DNA from 4 places in the Geminocystis sp. NIES-3708 genome. Region 1 is predicted to be linked to each of the others. Evidence: predicted binding sites of a transcription regulator. Region 1 holds the regulator's gene; each other region holds the start of a gene.
The links. The regulator NtcA, encoded in region 1, controls nitrogen genes in cyanobacteria. The targets are predictions, from matches to a motif close to TTTGTANCNNNNGNTACAAA.
Positions count from the first base shown of each region.

Region 2: GM3708_RS13310 (ammonium transporter) is a predicted target of NtcA. The motif match lies at 1,811-1,830, and genes of this name have one in related genera.
Region 3: GM3708_RS13040 (ferredoxin--nitrite reductase) is a predicted target of NtcA. The motif match lies at 2,371-2,390, and genes of this name have one in related genera.
Region 4: GM3708_RS00800 (DUF4278 domain-containing protein) is a predicted target of NtcA. The motif match lies at 2,651-2,670, and genes of this name have one in related genera.

Region 1 covers NZ_AP014815.1:1,943,216-1,947,114, forward strand. The annotation lists gene GM3708_RS08560 (DUF3084 domain-containing protein) at 1-995, opposite strand, end outside; gene ntcA (global nitrogen regulator NtcA) at 1,317-1,994, opposite strand; gene fabI (enoyl-ACP reductase FabI) at 2,152-2,937, shown strand; gene purU (formyltetrahydrofolate deformylase) at 3,153-3,899, opposite strand, start outside.
Region 2 covers NZ_AP014815.1:3,030,882-3,034,780, forward strand. The annotation lists gene GM3708_RS13305 (molybdenum cofactor biosynthesis protein MoaE) at 1-108, shown strand, start outside; gene GM3708_RS13310 (ammonium transporter) at 303-1,757, opposite strand; gene GM3708_RS13315 (hypothetical protein) at 1,862-3,487, opposite strand; gene GM3708_RS13320 (hypothetical protein) at 3,525-3,824, opposite strand.
Region 3 covers NZ_AP014815.1:2,968,471-2,972,369, reverse strand. The annotation lists gene GM3708_RS13050 (DUF4230 domain-containing protein) at 36-725, shown strand; gene hemL (glutamate-1-semialdehyde 2,1-aminomutase) at 794-2,101, opposite strand; gene GM3708_RS13040 (ferredoxin--nitrite reductase) at 2,498-3,899, shown strand, end outside.
Region 4 covers NZ_AP014815.1:195,208-199,106, forward strand. The annotation lists gene GM3708_RS00790 (DUF3887 domain-containing protein) at 58-807, shown strand; gene eno (phosphopyruvate hydratase) at 836-2,125, shown strand; gene GM3708_RS00800 (DUF4278 domain-containing protein) at 2,191-2,592, opposite strand; gene GM3708_RS00805 (Crp/Fnr family transcriptional regulator) at 2,829-3,521, shown strand; gene GM3708_RS00810 (M61 family metallopeptidase) at 3,607-3,899, shown strand, end outside.

The DNA.
Region 1 (3,899 bases):
ATTTGTACAAATCTTTGATTCGGAAACTTATTTCCATAACCTAAAGTTAACATTACTCCTCGATTAGCTTCGTTTAAAATACCATCTATTAATTCTTCTAAATTCGTACTTCTATCAGTTTTAACTAAGGTAACAGTCAATACTTGTCCTTTAACAACAGCAATAGGTCTTTCTCTTAAATCTTGATAAGTCTGATAATATTGTTCTAAGATTTCTACTTCTCGACGATAAAATGCGAGTTCTTTTTCTAAGGATAATAATTCATTTTCTTTATTTTTTAAAATTTGATCTTTTGCAGAGATATTTTTATCTAATTTAGAAATTTGTTCATCTCTGGATTTTATATCTGATTGTAGTTTATTTTGTTTGTTTTGTAATTGTATTAAACTTTGTTCCTGTTTTTGTAAAATATTTTCTTGTTCTTCTATTTGTATTTGTTTATTTTGTAAGTCATTATCTCTTTCAATAATAGATTTTTCAAGTATTTGACTTTGTTTTTCTATCTGCTCTTTTTCTTCTAATAATTTTTTTTTATCTCCAATAATTGTCTTTAATTCTAATTTTAATTTTTCTGTTTGAGTGGAAATAGTTTTAAGTTGAGTTTGAGTATTTTTTAATTCTTTTCCTGTAGTATTTAAAAGTGTTCGCACGGAATTTTGTCTTTTTTGAGCTTCTTTTAATTCCGTTTCCGCTCTGTTTTTTTCTACTTGAACTTTTTCTAATTGAGCTGTAATTTCTCTTCTTTTCTTGAGGATTTCATCTAATTGAAAAATACCCTGTCGTAAAGACTCACTTAAACTAAATAAAATTACTAATGTAGAAGCAGAAATTAATATTCCTGTTCCAATCGTTATGACTATTGCAGTTTGTTTCGGGCGTAGTTGAAATAGTCTTAGTCTCGCTTTACCTACTTTTGTACCAATGCGATCGCCTAATGCCGCAATTAAGCCTCCTAAGATTAACATTGCCAGAATCAAAATATAGGCACTTGTCATATAAAATAGAGTTCCATCACTCCTAACAAATTTTATTCACACCATTTATATAGTTTAACCTTATTTGATGGGAGTTCGGGAAAGAAAATACGAGGAAATGAAGAGACTACCTCCGTTCGACAGAAGAAAAATTGTGAACATAAGACAGGTGGACAAATAAAAAAACCACCAATATTTGCCGATTTCGGAAAGAATTTTGTTCATTCACAAAAAATATAATGTCCCTGTTTCCCTGTCAACTTATCTTCCAAGTCAATCGTCACCTATTTTTAGATCAAACTCAGTTAGGAGACTAAGAAAAAATTAATTACCCTTTTTTTATTATGCAAATTGTTGACTTAAAGCAACGGGATTATGTACAGTGATTTTCTTTTTGGTAATAGAAATCATCCCCTCTTGTCTTAATTCTCCTAATAATCTGGTAACAGTCACACGGGTTGAGCCTATTGCTTCGGCGATGGCTTGATGAGATAATTTTAAATCGATGGTAATACCATTAAGGCTAGGTACACCGAAATCTCGACAAAGAATTAATAAAAAACTCACTAAGCGAGAAGCCATATCACGATGAGCTAAGGTTTCGATCATTAATTCCGTTTGTAAAATCCGAGAAGAGAGTCCTTGTAGCATTAAACGAGACAATTCTGGATTATCTTTCAAAGATCTTTGAAAATGCTCAATGGGAGCAGATAATAACTCTACGGGAGTAAAAGCCACAGCATGATAGAAACGATCTGATTTTTGTCCAGTAATTAAGGACAAAACGCCAAATACACTATTTTCTCGTAGTAAAGCTACCGTAATTTCTTCTCCTGCTTCATATACCCGTGACAATTTGACAGCACCCTTCATTAAAAAATATACTCTTTCGGCGGGATCACCGGGAAAAAAGATGGTTTTACCACGCTCAAATCTTTCCACTACAGGGGTATAAATTCCGACACCAATTTGACGAAATACAGAAGCTAAAGGTTGTTCTTGATTTGATACTGATTGCATAGGGGGATAGTTACGGAATAATATTTAATGATTGATCGTGTAAACGACACTTTCTATAAGAAAATAGGTAATTGTAAACTAGATAACTATCTATAACTTAATTAGTTTAGCGAATTATTGTCAGATATTACAGAAAAATAGAGAAAAAATCAAGAATATGTTAGATTTAACCAACAAAAACGCCCTTATAACAGGTATTGCCAATAATAAATCCATCGCTTGGGGTATTGCTCAACAATTACACAAAGCCGGTGCAAATATTGGTGTGACTTATCTTCCCGATGAGAAAGGAAGATTTGAAAAAAAAGTAGGAGAATTAGTTGAACCTTTAAAACCTAGTATTTTTCTTCCTTGCAATGTACAAGATGATGCTCAAATTGATGAAACTTTTGCTCAAATTAAGGAAAAATGGGGACATATTGATATTTTAATTCACTGTTTAGCTTTTGCTGGGAAAGAAGATTTAGCAGGAGATTTCAGTAATACTTCTCGTGAAGGTTTTAAAACTGCCCTTGATATTAGTGCCTATTCTCTTACTCGTTTAGTACAAGCGGCTAAACCCATTTTGCGCTCAGGTGGTAGTGTTGTAACTTTAAGCTATTTAGGAGGGGTAAAAGTAATTCCCAATTATAACGTCATGGGAATTGCTAAATCCGCTTTAGAAATGAGTGTACGTTATTTAGCTTCTGAATTAGGTAGTCAAAATGTAAGAGTAAATGCTATATCTGCTGGTCCTATTCGTACTTTAGCATCTTCCGCCGTTGGTGGTATTTTAGATATGATTCATCATGTAGAAGCAGTTGCACCTTTACGCCGTACTGTGACTCAGATCGAGGTAGGGAATACTGCCGCTTTTCTTTGTAGTGATTTATCTAGTGGTATTACAGGACAAGTTATCTATGTCGATGCTGGTTATGAAATTATGGGTATGACTCAAGGTTAATTAATTAGGGGTTGCTGAAAAAGTAGAAAGCCTTTTAAATTCTTGGTTTTATAAATACTACATTAACACAAAAAACGTGCAAAAATAGAGTTTTTGGTTTTAAAAAGAGGTTTTTTAATACTATTTCTAAAAAATATATCTTATTTTTTTAAGAATAAAAGCAATTACTCATTGCCTACCTCACTGAAAAACTTTTTCATCACACCCTAACTATTTTAAGCAAAAACTACGGTACGATTTCCATAGACTAAAACTCGATGTTGTAAGTGTAATCGTACCCCTCTAGCTAAGACGATTTTTTCTAAATCTTTACCTTTTCTAATTAAATCTTCTACGGTATCTCGATGACTAATTTTAACAACATCTTGTTCAATAATTGGTCCTGCATCTAAATCTTCGGTGATATAATGTGCTGTTGCACCAATAATTTTAACTCCTCTACTATAGGCTTGATGATAAGGTTTTGCTCCAATAAATGCTGGTAAAAAAGAGTGATGAATATTAATCACATTAGGAAATTCTTGCAAGAAATCTGAGCTTAAAACCTGCATATATTTTGCTAAAATAACTAAGTCTATATCAGCATTTTTTAATAATTCTAATTGTTTTAATTCTTGCTCTTTTTTATTATCTTTATTAATAGGTAAATAATAAAAATTAATTCCAAATTGTTCGGCAGTTTTCGCTAATTTTTCGTGATTACTAATAATTAAACCAACTTTTGCTTTTAATTCTTTAGCCTGAATACGCCATAATAAATCATATAGACAATGATCTTGTTGGCTCACCCAAATAGCTACTTTGGGAATTGTCTCAGAAAAATGTAGTTGCCAATCTGCTTGTAAAGGTTGTGCAATGGCATTAAAAGCTCTACCAATTAAATCTTTTGGTAAATTAAAATCTTGTAACTGCCACTCAATACGAGATAGAAATAAACCTGCTTCTAAATCGGTATGATGATC
Region 2 (3,899 bases), 1.1 Mb from region 1:
ATTGATACTTTAAAACATAACGCTCCCATTTGGAAAAAAGAACATTTTGAGGATGGTGCTAGTAGTTGGGTTAGTATTGGTATGTGTGAACAGTTAACCAACAATTAAATTATATTAGTTATTGGTTATTAAACAACTTTTGCAAACTCAGTTAACAGGAAAGATAATTGATAAAAACAAGTCAACAATTGATTTTTAATTTCTTTTTTTGGAGAGATCTATTTGTTAATTGTTAATTGTTAATTGTTAATTGTTAATTGTTAATTGTTAATTGTTAATTGTTAATTGTTAATTGTTAATTATTAATTATCTACCTCTAAAAAGCCATTATAAGCCTCCATACCATGTTCTCCTATATCTAAACCTAAATATTCTTCTTCTTCGGAAACTCTTAAGCCAAGAATAACTTTTAATAAATTCCAAACTAAAGTGCTAAATATAATCATCACAACACCTACGCTGACAATACCTAATAATTGAATGCCTAATAAGTTTAAACTTCCACTACTAAATAATCCTGCGATGTCTGGATTCTTGGTAATATTAGCGTCAGCAAATAATCCCAAAGCAATTGTACCCCAAATACCATTAACTAAATGTACTGATACTGCACCTACAGGATCATCTATTTTTAAACTATCTAATAAATAAACAGCAAAAACAACTAAAATTCCAGCTAATGCACCAATGGTAACGGCACTACCATAACTCACCATAGAACAACTGGCGGTAATTGCCACTAATCCTGATAAGATACCGTTAATACTTAAAGATAAATCTGGTTTTCCAGCTAAAACCCAACTGCTAACTGTAGCAGTAATTGCTCCTGATGCCGCCGCTAAATTTGTCACTACTGCAATATAAGCAATATTTTCTCCTACAGCCATAGTTGATCCAGGATTAAAGCCAAACCAACCAATCCAGAGAATAAAGCATCCTAATGTTGCGATACTAAGGTTATGACCGGGTAATGGTATTATTCCTCCATCTTTCTGATATTTTCCCAATCTAGGTCCTAGTATAATTGCTCCTGTCAATGCAGCCCAGCCTCCTACAGAATGCACTACCGTTGAACCTGCAAAATCTTGAAATCCTGATTTTTGTAGCCATCCGCCCCCCCATATCCAATGACCAACAATGGGATAAGCGATCGCCACTAATAAAAAACTAAATAAAACAAAATCAATAAACTTAATTCTTTCCGCCACTGCACCAGAGACAATTGTTGCGGCTGTACCTGCAAATGCTACTTGAAATAAGAATTTTGCGGCTAAAGGTACTCCTGTCCAATTCAAAGCACTATAAACCCCTTTATAAGCATCTCCTGTAGCTGGACTATTATCAATTCCATTAAGAAAAAATCCTTGTAGTCCCATAATACTATTGCCATCACCGAACATCAAACTAAAACCGATTGCCCAAAAAGCGATAGTTGAGACGGCAAAAACAATCAAATTTTTAGATAATAAATTGACTGCATTTTTACGACGACAAAAACCAGTTTCTAACATAGCAAAACCAGCGTTCATAAATATTACTAAAATAGATGCTAATACTACCCAAAGGGTGTCTAAACCAACTCTTAATTCTCCAGTGATAGATTGTAAATCTTGAGAAGGTTCTTGAGCATACACCGCATAGCTAGAAGAAAGAAGCAAAATAACACTTAAAAGAAGACAACCTTGCCAACTAGACGATTGTTTTATTTTCTGAATAATTAATTTAATTTTTTTCTGCTTAGTTTTACTTTTGAACATAATCCTCACCTAAATTTTAACTTGACTATTATAAAGGATATAAACCATAACATTTAGCATCAATTTTTACAGATATTTATTTAAAAATTTCAAAAAATAGGGCTTTAAATTGGTTTACTATAAATCATAATTAATTGTCTTTGAGGATTATATACTTCTACAGGAATTTTATATTTAGCATTGATATACTTATAGTTCTTTTCCACTTGATTTATATGAGTACTAATCTGTTTTTCTTGCTCTATATTATTCGTTAATTTTGTCACCGCTGATAAGGAAGCAATTTTCTGTAAGTATTTATCTGTTAAAAAAACTTTAACACTTTCTTTACTGACATTAAAAGTACAAATCTCCTCAGTATTTTTACAGATCTTTATCAATTCTTGTTTAATTTCTTCCCTTGTTACTGCTTGTTTTAATTCAGATTTTGCCATTATTAATTGTTTACTAGCACTAGATTCTAAGTCAGTTATTTCTTTTTTTGCTAAAACCTCTGAAGGAACTTTTTTTAATAAAGAAATCGCTTCTTGCCATAATGAAACGGCTTTTGTCCATTGATTATTTTTTTGAGATTCTTTGGCTAATTTGATTTTTTCTTCTGCTTCTTTTTTAATATTTAAAGCATCTTTTTCTTCATTTATTTTATTTTGAACTTCGATAAGTTTTTGCAAATAATTTTTTAAAGTCGCATCTTTTTCTCGATAAGCATTAGTTTGCTCAGGAATTGATTCTATTGTTTTGATAGCTAATTGCCAATTTTTTTGTAGATTCTCCAACTCTGATAAATTAGTGACTTGTGTTTGTTGATTTTCAATATCTGTTGCTATTGTTTTTCCTTTACTTAATAATTCATTACCTTGTTTTTCTTGACTAATGTTTTGATCAATTAGCTGTAATTTATTATTATAAATATTTATTTTTTTTTGCTTATAACTATCTAATTCTTCTATATTTATTTGATTAATAATTGTGATAGCTTCGTTAAAAAAATCTTTAACACGATTCCATTCATCTAAAGATAAAGGTAAATTTTTACTTACAGTTTCAGCTGTATCTACTGATTTTAAAGCCACTAATAAATTATCTAATTGTTCAACTTGATTTTGATAATCTTTAATTAATAAATTTGCATTATCATAAGATTTTGACCAAAAGGGAATGCGTTTTAAATCATTAATGCCATTAATTAAACTTAATTGTAACTCTTTTATTTTTGTTTCAGTTAAATCTTGAGATTGATTTTTAAATGAAGAAGAAATAGAAGTTTCGGTTGTGGTTATCAATTCGCAATTACCGATGACACAGGGACGAGTAAAATAATAAAAAATACCAATTGTACCTAAAGAAATAATACCTAAAATCAAGAGAATAAAACTAACAGAAAAATTAGCAGAAATATATTTTTTACCAGCTTTTAATAATAATTCATTTTGATTAATAACATCATTATTTTCTTGAGAATTAAAATAAACATTATCTGTATTATCGAAATTACAAATTAAAAAATCATCGATAATTTGATAGCTATTAATTACTTCTTTAATTTGATTAATAATTTCTATTAAAATATTTTCATCAACGTCACTAATTAAAATCACCAAATAATTATTTTCTTTAAAACAGTCTATTTGTAAAGAAAAATCAAAAGTTAATTTGTTATTAATAGCTTCATAAAAGGCTTTTTTTAAAGTTTGATAATCAATATTATTACCGATAGCTGTGTTAATCATAGTGAATTTAATAAGTGGAAGATATATTATCTTAATTTTAATTATTGATAGGTGAAATAGTACGAATCATTTTGAGTATTTGTAGTAAAAAAATCTTTTGACGCAATTCTGAATTTATATTAGGAGGAAAAGGATTTGTAACTATTTTTTCTTGCAATAAAGCATATTCTTCTACCGTTAAAGGTTTATTATCAATAGGAGATCGTGCTTCAATAATAATTTCTGTGGCTAAAATTTCTTCTGGAGTATCATTTTTCGGTGGTAAAGCAGAAACGGCAAAATTAGAGATTAATAAACTAGAGATTAAGGTTAAACTGGCAAAGAAAAAGTTAATCATAATGTATTATAACAATACAAAAAATTCATCAAGATAATAAGCAAAAAATTAGACTTTATCGGAAATTTTAAGCTA
Region 3 (3,899 bases), 1.0 Mb from region 1:
AATATTCTGATTGACAAAAAGTACCCTTGCTTGTGATGAATATTTCTAAATCATTTATTTTTAATTCTCGTATTTTGAAAAATACTGCTTTGATAACTAGCGGTAGTTTAACTTTAATTATTCTTTTAGGTATTTTTAGTGCTGGGAAAATTACAAAGGAGATGATTAAAAATATAACTCAGATTTTTCATCACGAAATTACACCACCGCAAATAAATAACCCTCACTTAATAGTTAAACAAGTTCAAACTTTAAGTGAATTAACTACAACAAAGTTTATCATGGATGCCATTATACCCACTTCATCCAGTCGAAGGCTAGGTAATTTCGTCATCGGTGAAACTAATTTACTTTATGTCGCAAGAGGAGAGATAGAAGCAGGATTAGATTTAAGTAAAATAAGTGAAACAAATGTTGTTATGGTGGGAGATATACTAAAAATAACATTACCTTCACCAGAAATTTTAGACGAAAAAATCGATGTAAATCAATCTCAAGTATATGATTATGATCGAGGTTTTCTCAATTTAGGTCCTGATGTTGCTCCAGAATTACAAACTCAGGCACAGCGTCAAACGTTAGCAAAAATAAAAGAAACCGCCTGTCAGCAGAAAATATTAGATCAAGCCAACGAAAAAGCGATAATTTTAATTACTAAATTAATGCAAACTGCGGGTTATGAAAAAGTAGAAATCATAACCACAGAATCTAAAAATTGTTTGTAACTTATACCTTACCTGAATTTTACATAAATTTTTCGATGAAGGTAAGAGACAGAAAGACTAGAGGATTGTTAATTATTAATTGTATTAAGTACTTCTTCGGCGGCAGCTAAAGTTTGTTGAATATCAGCTTCTGTATGAGCTATGGAAGTAAACCCAGCTTCAAATTGAGAAGGTGCTAAATAAATTCCTCTTTCTAACATTCCTCGGTGAAAACGTCCAAATTTAACCGTATCAGCGTGTTTTGCATCACTATAGTTATGGACAGGATTACCAGTAAAAAATAGTCCAAACATACCGCTAATATTACCACCAGTTACTTCATGACCTGCTTTTCTAGCGATGTCTAATAAACCAGTAATTAATTGATTAGTAATTTTTTCTAAATATTCGTAAGTGCCGGGTTTTTGCAATAATTCTAAAGTTTTAATACCTGCTGTCATAGCTAAAGGATTACCTGATAAAGTTCCAGCTTGATACATAGGACCTGATGGTGCAACTAATGCCATAATTTCTTTTTTACCACCATAAGCACCAACGGGCAACCCACCACCGATAACTTTGCCTAAAGTAGTTAAATCAGGAGTAACACCAAATTTTTCTTGTACACCACCGTAAGCAATACGAAAACCAGTCATTACTTCATCAAATACTAATAAAGCGTCATTTTCTTGAGTAATAACTCTTAAACCTTCAAGAAAACCAGCATCAGGAGGAATAAAGCCAGAATTTCCTACCACAGCTTCTAAAATAACCCCAGCAATTTCTCCTTTATGTTCAGCAAATAGCTTTTTAACCGCTTCTAAGTCGTTATAGGGAGCATTTAAAGTGTCGGCGGTAACGGATTTAGGTACACCGGGAGAATCAGGTAAACCAAGGGTTGCAACTCCAGAACCTGCTTGTACTAAAAACATATCACCATGACCATGATAACATCCTTCAAATTTGATGATCTTATTTTTACCTGTATAAGCACGCATTAAGCGTAACACGGACAAACAAGCCTCAGTACCCGAATTGACAAAACGAACCATTTCAATGCTAGGCACGGCATCAATAACCATCTCAGCGAGAATATTTTCCAAGACACAAGGTGCTCCAAAACTTGTACCTTTTTCTAAAACTTCATGTAAGGCAGCAATAACTTCAGGGTGAGCGTGTCCACAAATTGCAGGTCCCCATGAGCCAACATAATCGATATACTTATTTTCATCCACATCCCAAATATAAGCCCCTTTGACTCTATCGAAAACAATAGGTTGTCCACCTACAGATTTAAAAGCCCTCACGGGAGAATTTACACCTCCTGGCATGAGTTTTTGAGCGGCGGTAAAAATTTGTTCTGATTTTGTAGTTTTAAATGATACTATATTAACCAAAATTATCTCCTTCTTTTTTTATTTTTAGATAATCAATCTATTTTACTGAGATTTTGCACAGATCTTGAAAAATAACGGATTTTTTGAGTTTTATACATCTTGTTTCAGTAAAATTTATCATAAAGTTAAGTATTTTAAAGTAAAAACAATATTTATAATTAAAACTAACCAAAAATCATTTTTTATAGTTATTTTTTAACTTTTTTTGTTATTATTTTCGATGTAAAAAATCCATAAAATTTATGCAAAAGTGGTTTGTATAAGGATATTCAGTATTAAACGTTACAAAATATTAAGAGCTAAATTTATAATCTGTTGTTCATAAGACTTACTAATTAAACTCGTAAATCAATTATTTAATCAATATCCTAAATCTATATTAAAAGAGGTTACAGCATGACGATTGCTACTAATACAAAAGTTAAATTAAATAAAATTGAAAAAGTTAAAGCAGCAAAACATGGCTTAGATGTGAAACAAGAGTTAGAATCTTTTGCTCAAATGGGTTGGGAGGCAATGGAAGAAGATGATTTAATTATACGTTTAAAGTGGCTAGGTATTTTTTTTCGTCCTGTAACACCGGGCAAATTCATGTTGCGATTACGTATACCTAATGGGATTCTTAGTAGTGAACAAATGCGTACTTTGGCAGAGATTATTGAACGTTACGGAGATGATGGCAGTGCAGATATTACCACTCGTCAAAATATACAATTAAGGGGTGTTCATTTAGAAGATATTCCCGACATTTTCCAAAAATTAGAGGCGGTGGGTATGACTTCCATTCAGTCTGGGATGGATAATGTTCGTAATTTAACAGGTTCGCCTGTAGCGGGAATTGATCCTGATGAATTATTTGATACCAGGGAATTAAATCAAAAGTTACAGGATTTAATCACTAATAAAGGGCAGGGTAGTTATGAGTTTAGCAATTTACCCCGCAAATTAAATATTGCCGTTGATGGTGCTAGGGATAATTCTATCCATGCAGAAATTAATGATATTGCTTTTATTCCTGCTTTTAAAGATGGTGAATTTGGCTTTAATGTCTTAATTGGTGGTTATTTATCAGCTCAACGTTGTGCAGAAGCGATACCTATGGATGTCTGGGTGAAACCTAACGATGAAGTCATCGAGTTATCCGCAGCTATTTTAAAAGTTTATAGTGAAAATGGCTTAGAGGAAGGTTTAAGAGAAAATCGGGGTAAATCTCGTTTAATGTGGTTGGTTGATAAATGGGGTATGAATCGATTTCGCATAGAAGTAGAAAAAAAGTTAGGTAAATCTCTCTATTTTGCCGCCCCGAAAGATGAATATACTATGGAAAAACGAGATCATTTAGGAGTCCATCCTCAAATCCAAGAGGGTTATAGTTATATTGGCATACATATCCCCGTAGGACATTTAAACGCTCAGGGAATGTATGATATAGCTCGTTTAGCAGATGTTTATGGTAATGGTGAAATTCGGGCAACTGTAGAGCAAAATTTTATTATTCCTTTTGTCGCTGATGAAAAAGTAGAAGCCTTTTTAGCTGAACCTATTTTACAACAATATCCCGTCAATCCTTCTCCTCTAGTGCGATCGCTCATTTCCTGTACAGGTGCTCGTTATTGTAATTTTGCCTTAGTAGAAACTAAGCAAAGAGGATTGAAATTAGCCCAAGAATTAGATACGGAATTAAATATACCTGAAAGAGTACGTATTCATTGGACAGGTTGCCCCAACTCTTGCGGACAAGCTCAAGCAGGTGATATAGGTTTAATGGGAACAAAAGCTAAAAAAGATGGACAAGTAG
Region 4 (3,899 bases), 1.7 Mb from region 1:
TTCATTCTCGGTAGCTAAATATTTAGCTAAAATTAATTTGTCAAATAATTTATTTTCATGAAAATTAGTAGATTTGTGACAGTCGGTTGTCTTTCTGTGATATTAGGAGGGTTAAGTTATCAAACCTCTAGTTATGCACAAACATCGGCGAATTATAGCTTAATAGCTCAAAATAATAATCAAGATCAATCCTCTCAACTTGAAGTTAAAGGTAAAGAGATTATCAATTTATTTTTTGCTGAAAAATTTGATTCTGTCATTCCATTATTGTCACCTCAATTACGAGGAGAAATTTCTCAAGAGCTAATTAAAAAAAATTGGGATGAGACTATTCAACGAAATGGTAAATTTAAAAATATCCAAGAGTCTAAAGTAATGATTACCCCCGGTAGTGATTTGGCTATTTTTACTCTTAACTTTGACAAAATAACAGAGGATTGGGTAATTATTTTCAATGATCAACAAGAAATTATCGGCTTAGATATTCCTACTTCTCAAAATATAGATACTATTTCCCGTAACTTTATCAATTCCCTTGTGAGCAGTGATTCTGCTGAAGCTAGGGCTTATCTTCATCCCTTTTTAAAAGAAAAGATTTTTCCTCAACAGTTACAATCTCGCTGGAATAGTTTTACCGAAGGCAAAGGAGAATTTAAAGGAATTACGACTACTACAGTTAGAAGTGCTTCAAAAAGTGACGATACGGATATAGTAATTATGGACTTAGAATTTAGTCAAAATAAAGAACAAATCTTCGTGATTTTTGACGATTCTAAGAGTATCATTGGTGTAGATTTTATTCAATAATTCTAAGGTTTAATAGGTAGGTGTATTCATGTTAGAACAACAATCAATGTTAATTGAAGAAATTACTGCTAGGGAAATTTTAGATTCTCGTGGAAGGCCCACTGTAGAAGCAGAAGTTCGTTTAGAAAGTGGTGTTGTCGGTTTAGCACAAGTGCCTAGTGGTGCTTCTACGGGTAGTTTTGAAGCCCATGAGTTACGAGATGGCGATCCGAAAAGATACGGTGGCAATGGTGTTTTAAAAGCAGTAGATAATATTCTTGACAAAATTGAACCAGCGATACTCGATCTCGATGCTTTTGATCAAGTGGGCGTTGATACGGCAATGATTAATCTTGATGGTTCACCGAATAAAAAAAATCTCGGTGCTAATGCGATTTTAGCCGTATCTTTAGCCAATGCGAAAGCCGCCGCAGGAGAATTAGGAGTTCCTTTATATCGTTATTTAGGTGGTCCTTTAGCTAATGTTTTACCAGTACCCATGATGAATGTGCTTAACGGCGGTTCTCATGCTAACAATAACGTAGATTTTCAGGAATTTATGATTATGCCTGTAGGTGCAGAAACTTTTTCTGAGGGTTTACGTTGGGGGGCGGAAATTTTTGCTTGTTTAAGCAAAGTTTTAAAAGAAAAAAATCTCCTCACAGGGGTAGGTGACGAAGGGGGATATGCACCTAATTTAGGTTCTAATCAAGAGGCTTTAGACTTATTGATTCAAGCCATTGAATCTGCTGGATATAAACCCGGTGAAGAAGTTGCTTTAGCGATGGATGTTGCCGCTAGTGAATTTTACAAAAATGGTCAATATAATTATGACGGCTCTAATCATTCCCCTATCGAATTTATCGATTATTTAGAAGGTTTAGTCGGTAAATATCCTATTATCTCGATTGAAGATGCTTTACATGAAGATGATTGGAATAACTGGAAATTACTCACCGAAAAACTCGGCTCTAAAATTCAGTTAGTGGGTGACGATTTATTTGTGACGAATATCACCCGTTTACAAAAAGGTATTGATTTAGGGATTGCTAACTCTATCTTGATCAAACTCAATCAAATCGGTACTTTAACAGAAACCCTCCAAACTATTGAATTAGCTACCCGTAAAGGTTATAGTTCTGTTATCAGTCATCGTTCTGGAGAAACCGAAGATACTACCATCGCTGATTTGGCTGTAGCTACTCGTGCAGGACAAATTAAAACAGGTTCTTTATGTCGTAGTGAAAGGGTTGCTAAATATAACCGTTTATTGCGTATTGAACATGAATTAGGAGATCGTGCCGTCTATGCCCCTAAAGTCGGTTTAGGTCCTCTTTAAAATTATTAGGTAATAGGTAATAGGTAATGGGTAATATTTCTCATTCCTAATTCCTATGTTCCTAATTATTTAATCGCTAATTCTTGAGATTCTTTTTTCAGCATTTCTAATAAATAATCATTATGACTATTTTCTGCTACTTTGATTCTTCTTTCTAAATTTTGTCTCAAATTATATAGATGCACTTGCTCTAAATTAGATTCGGGAAAATTGCTGACAATGCGAGAATGAGGTGCGATCGCAACTACAGGAGTTTCGGAGTTGGTCATTACGGGAGTAGCATTTGGACAAGTACTGTAACTAACACCACGATAAGTTAAAAACAGTTTGGGTTGAAGTTGTGGAATATGTCTGGGTAACTTATAATTACATTTATTGCCTCTATATTTACCAATAATGTCACTTTCTTTCATTTCTAATAAAGAAGTTTCAGATTTATATTGAGTACCACGATATTTCATTTTCATATTATTTTCTCCTAAGGTTATATGTTTTTATTTTATGAGTTTTAACATCTTTTTTCTTTCTGTATCTATTTTTACATTTTTACCAATTAAAGTAAAGACTATGTAAGGAAAACTTAAGATTTCAATTCCCTTCAATAATTGATGATTCTTAATTAGTTGATGTTCATAGACCAAATCGAGTAGAATGCAGTAGTTCAAGATCTTAAAATCAAGTTCTTATATTTAATTAATATTTCATGGAGACGCAAGAAATTAGCGATCTTTTTCCGTTATTTCATAACCTTAATACAGAAACCTTGGAATGGCTTTTATCCATGGGAGAAAGTGATAATTATGAATCAGGAGAAAGGATTATTACTGAAGATGACTGGGGTAAAGCTATATATTTAATAGTTTCTGGATGGGTAAAACTAGAAAATATTTACACTGAAGAAACTGTAACGGTAGAAATTATTGGGAAAGGTGGATGTGTTGGTGAAGCTGGTATTTTAAGCACTCTAAATGGTAATAGTCAAGTAGTAGCGATTTCTGCGGTAGAAGTATTTACCATCTCTGCACAAAGATTTCTTCAGATATTATTTCGGGATTCTCAAATACAAAACCGTTTCTTAAAATTGATGGTAAGTCGAGTTACTGAATTTCAAAAATATTGTCAATTTCATCGTCAGACAGGAAAAGTAAGATTAGCTACTGTTTTGATTTCCCTAGCAGATAAATATGGTGAAATAACAGAAACAGGGGTAAAACTTTATCATTTTCAATCACAAGATTTAGCTAATTTAGCTCAATTAAGTTTAGAAGAATGTGAACTAATTATCACGAAATTAAAAAATAAAGGCTTGATTTCTATTAAATATCATGATCATATCCTTTATATCTCTAACATAAAACAACTTCATCATATTATTGGAAAGTTAGGTAATGAATAATGAATAATTAGCTACCAACGATGAATAATTGAGGCAAAAATCTTCTTTGTCTAAATAAATAATTAATTATGATTTAATAAGAAAAATGAAAAAAAATAGTCCAAATATCCACTACTTTGTTTCCATGTCTTGTCCAGAATCTCATTTATTTGAGGTAACATTAAATATTGATAATTGGCAAGAAAAAACCCTAGATTTAAAAATGCCAGTATGGACTCCCGGCTCTTATTTAGTAAGAGAATATTCTCGACACTTACAAAATTTTACAGCTCATTTAACTGATAATAATAGTAATTTAATATGGGAAAAAAAAGCAAAAAATCATTGGTTAATCGATACACTAGAACAATCTCAAATAACAATTAAATATCAAATTTA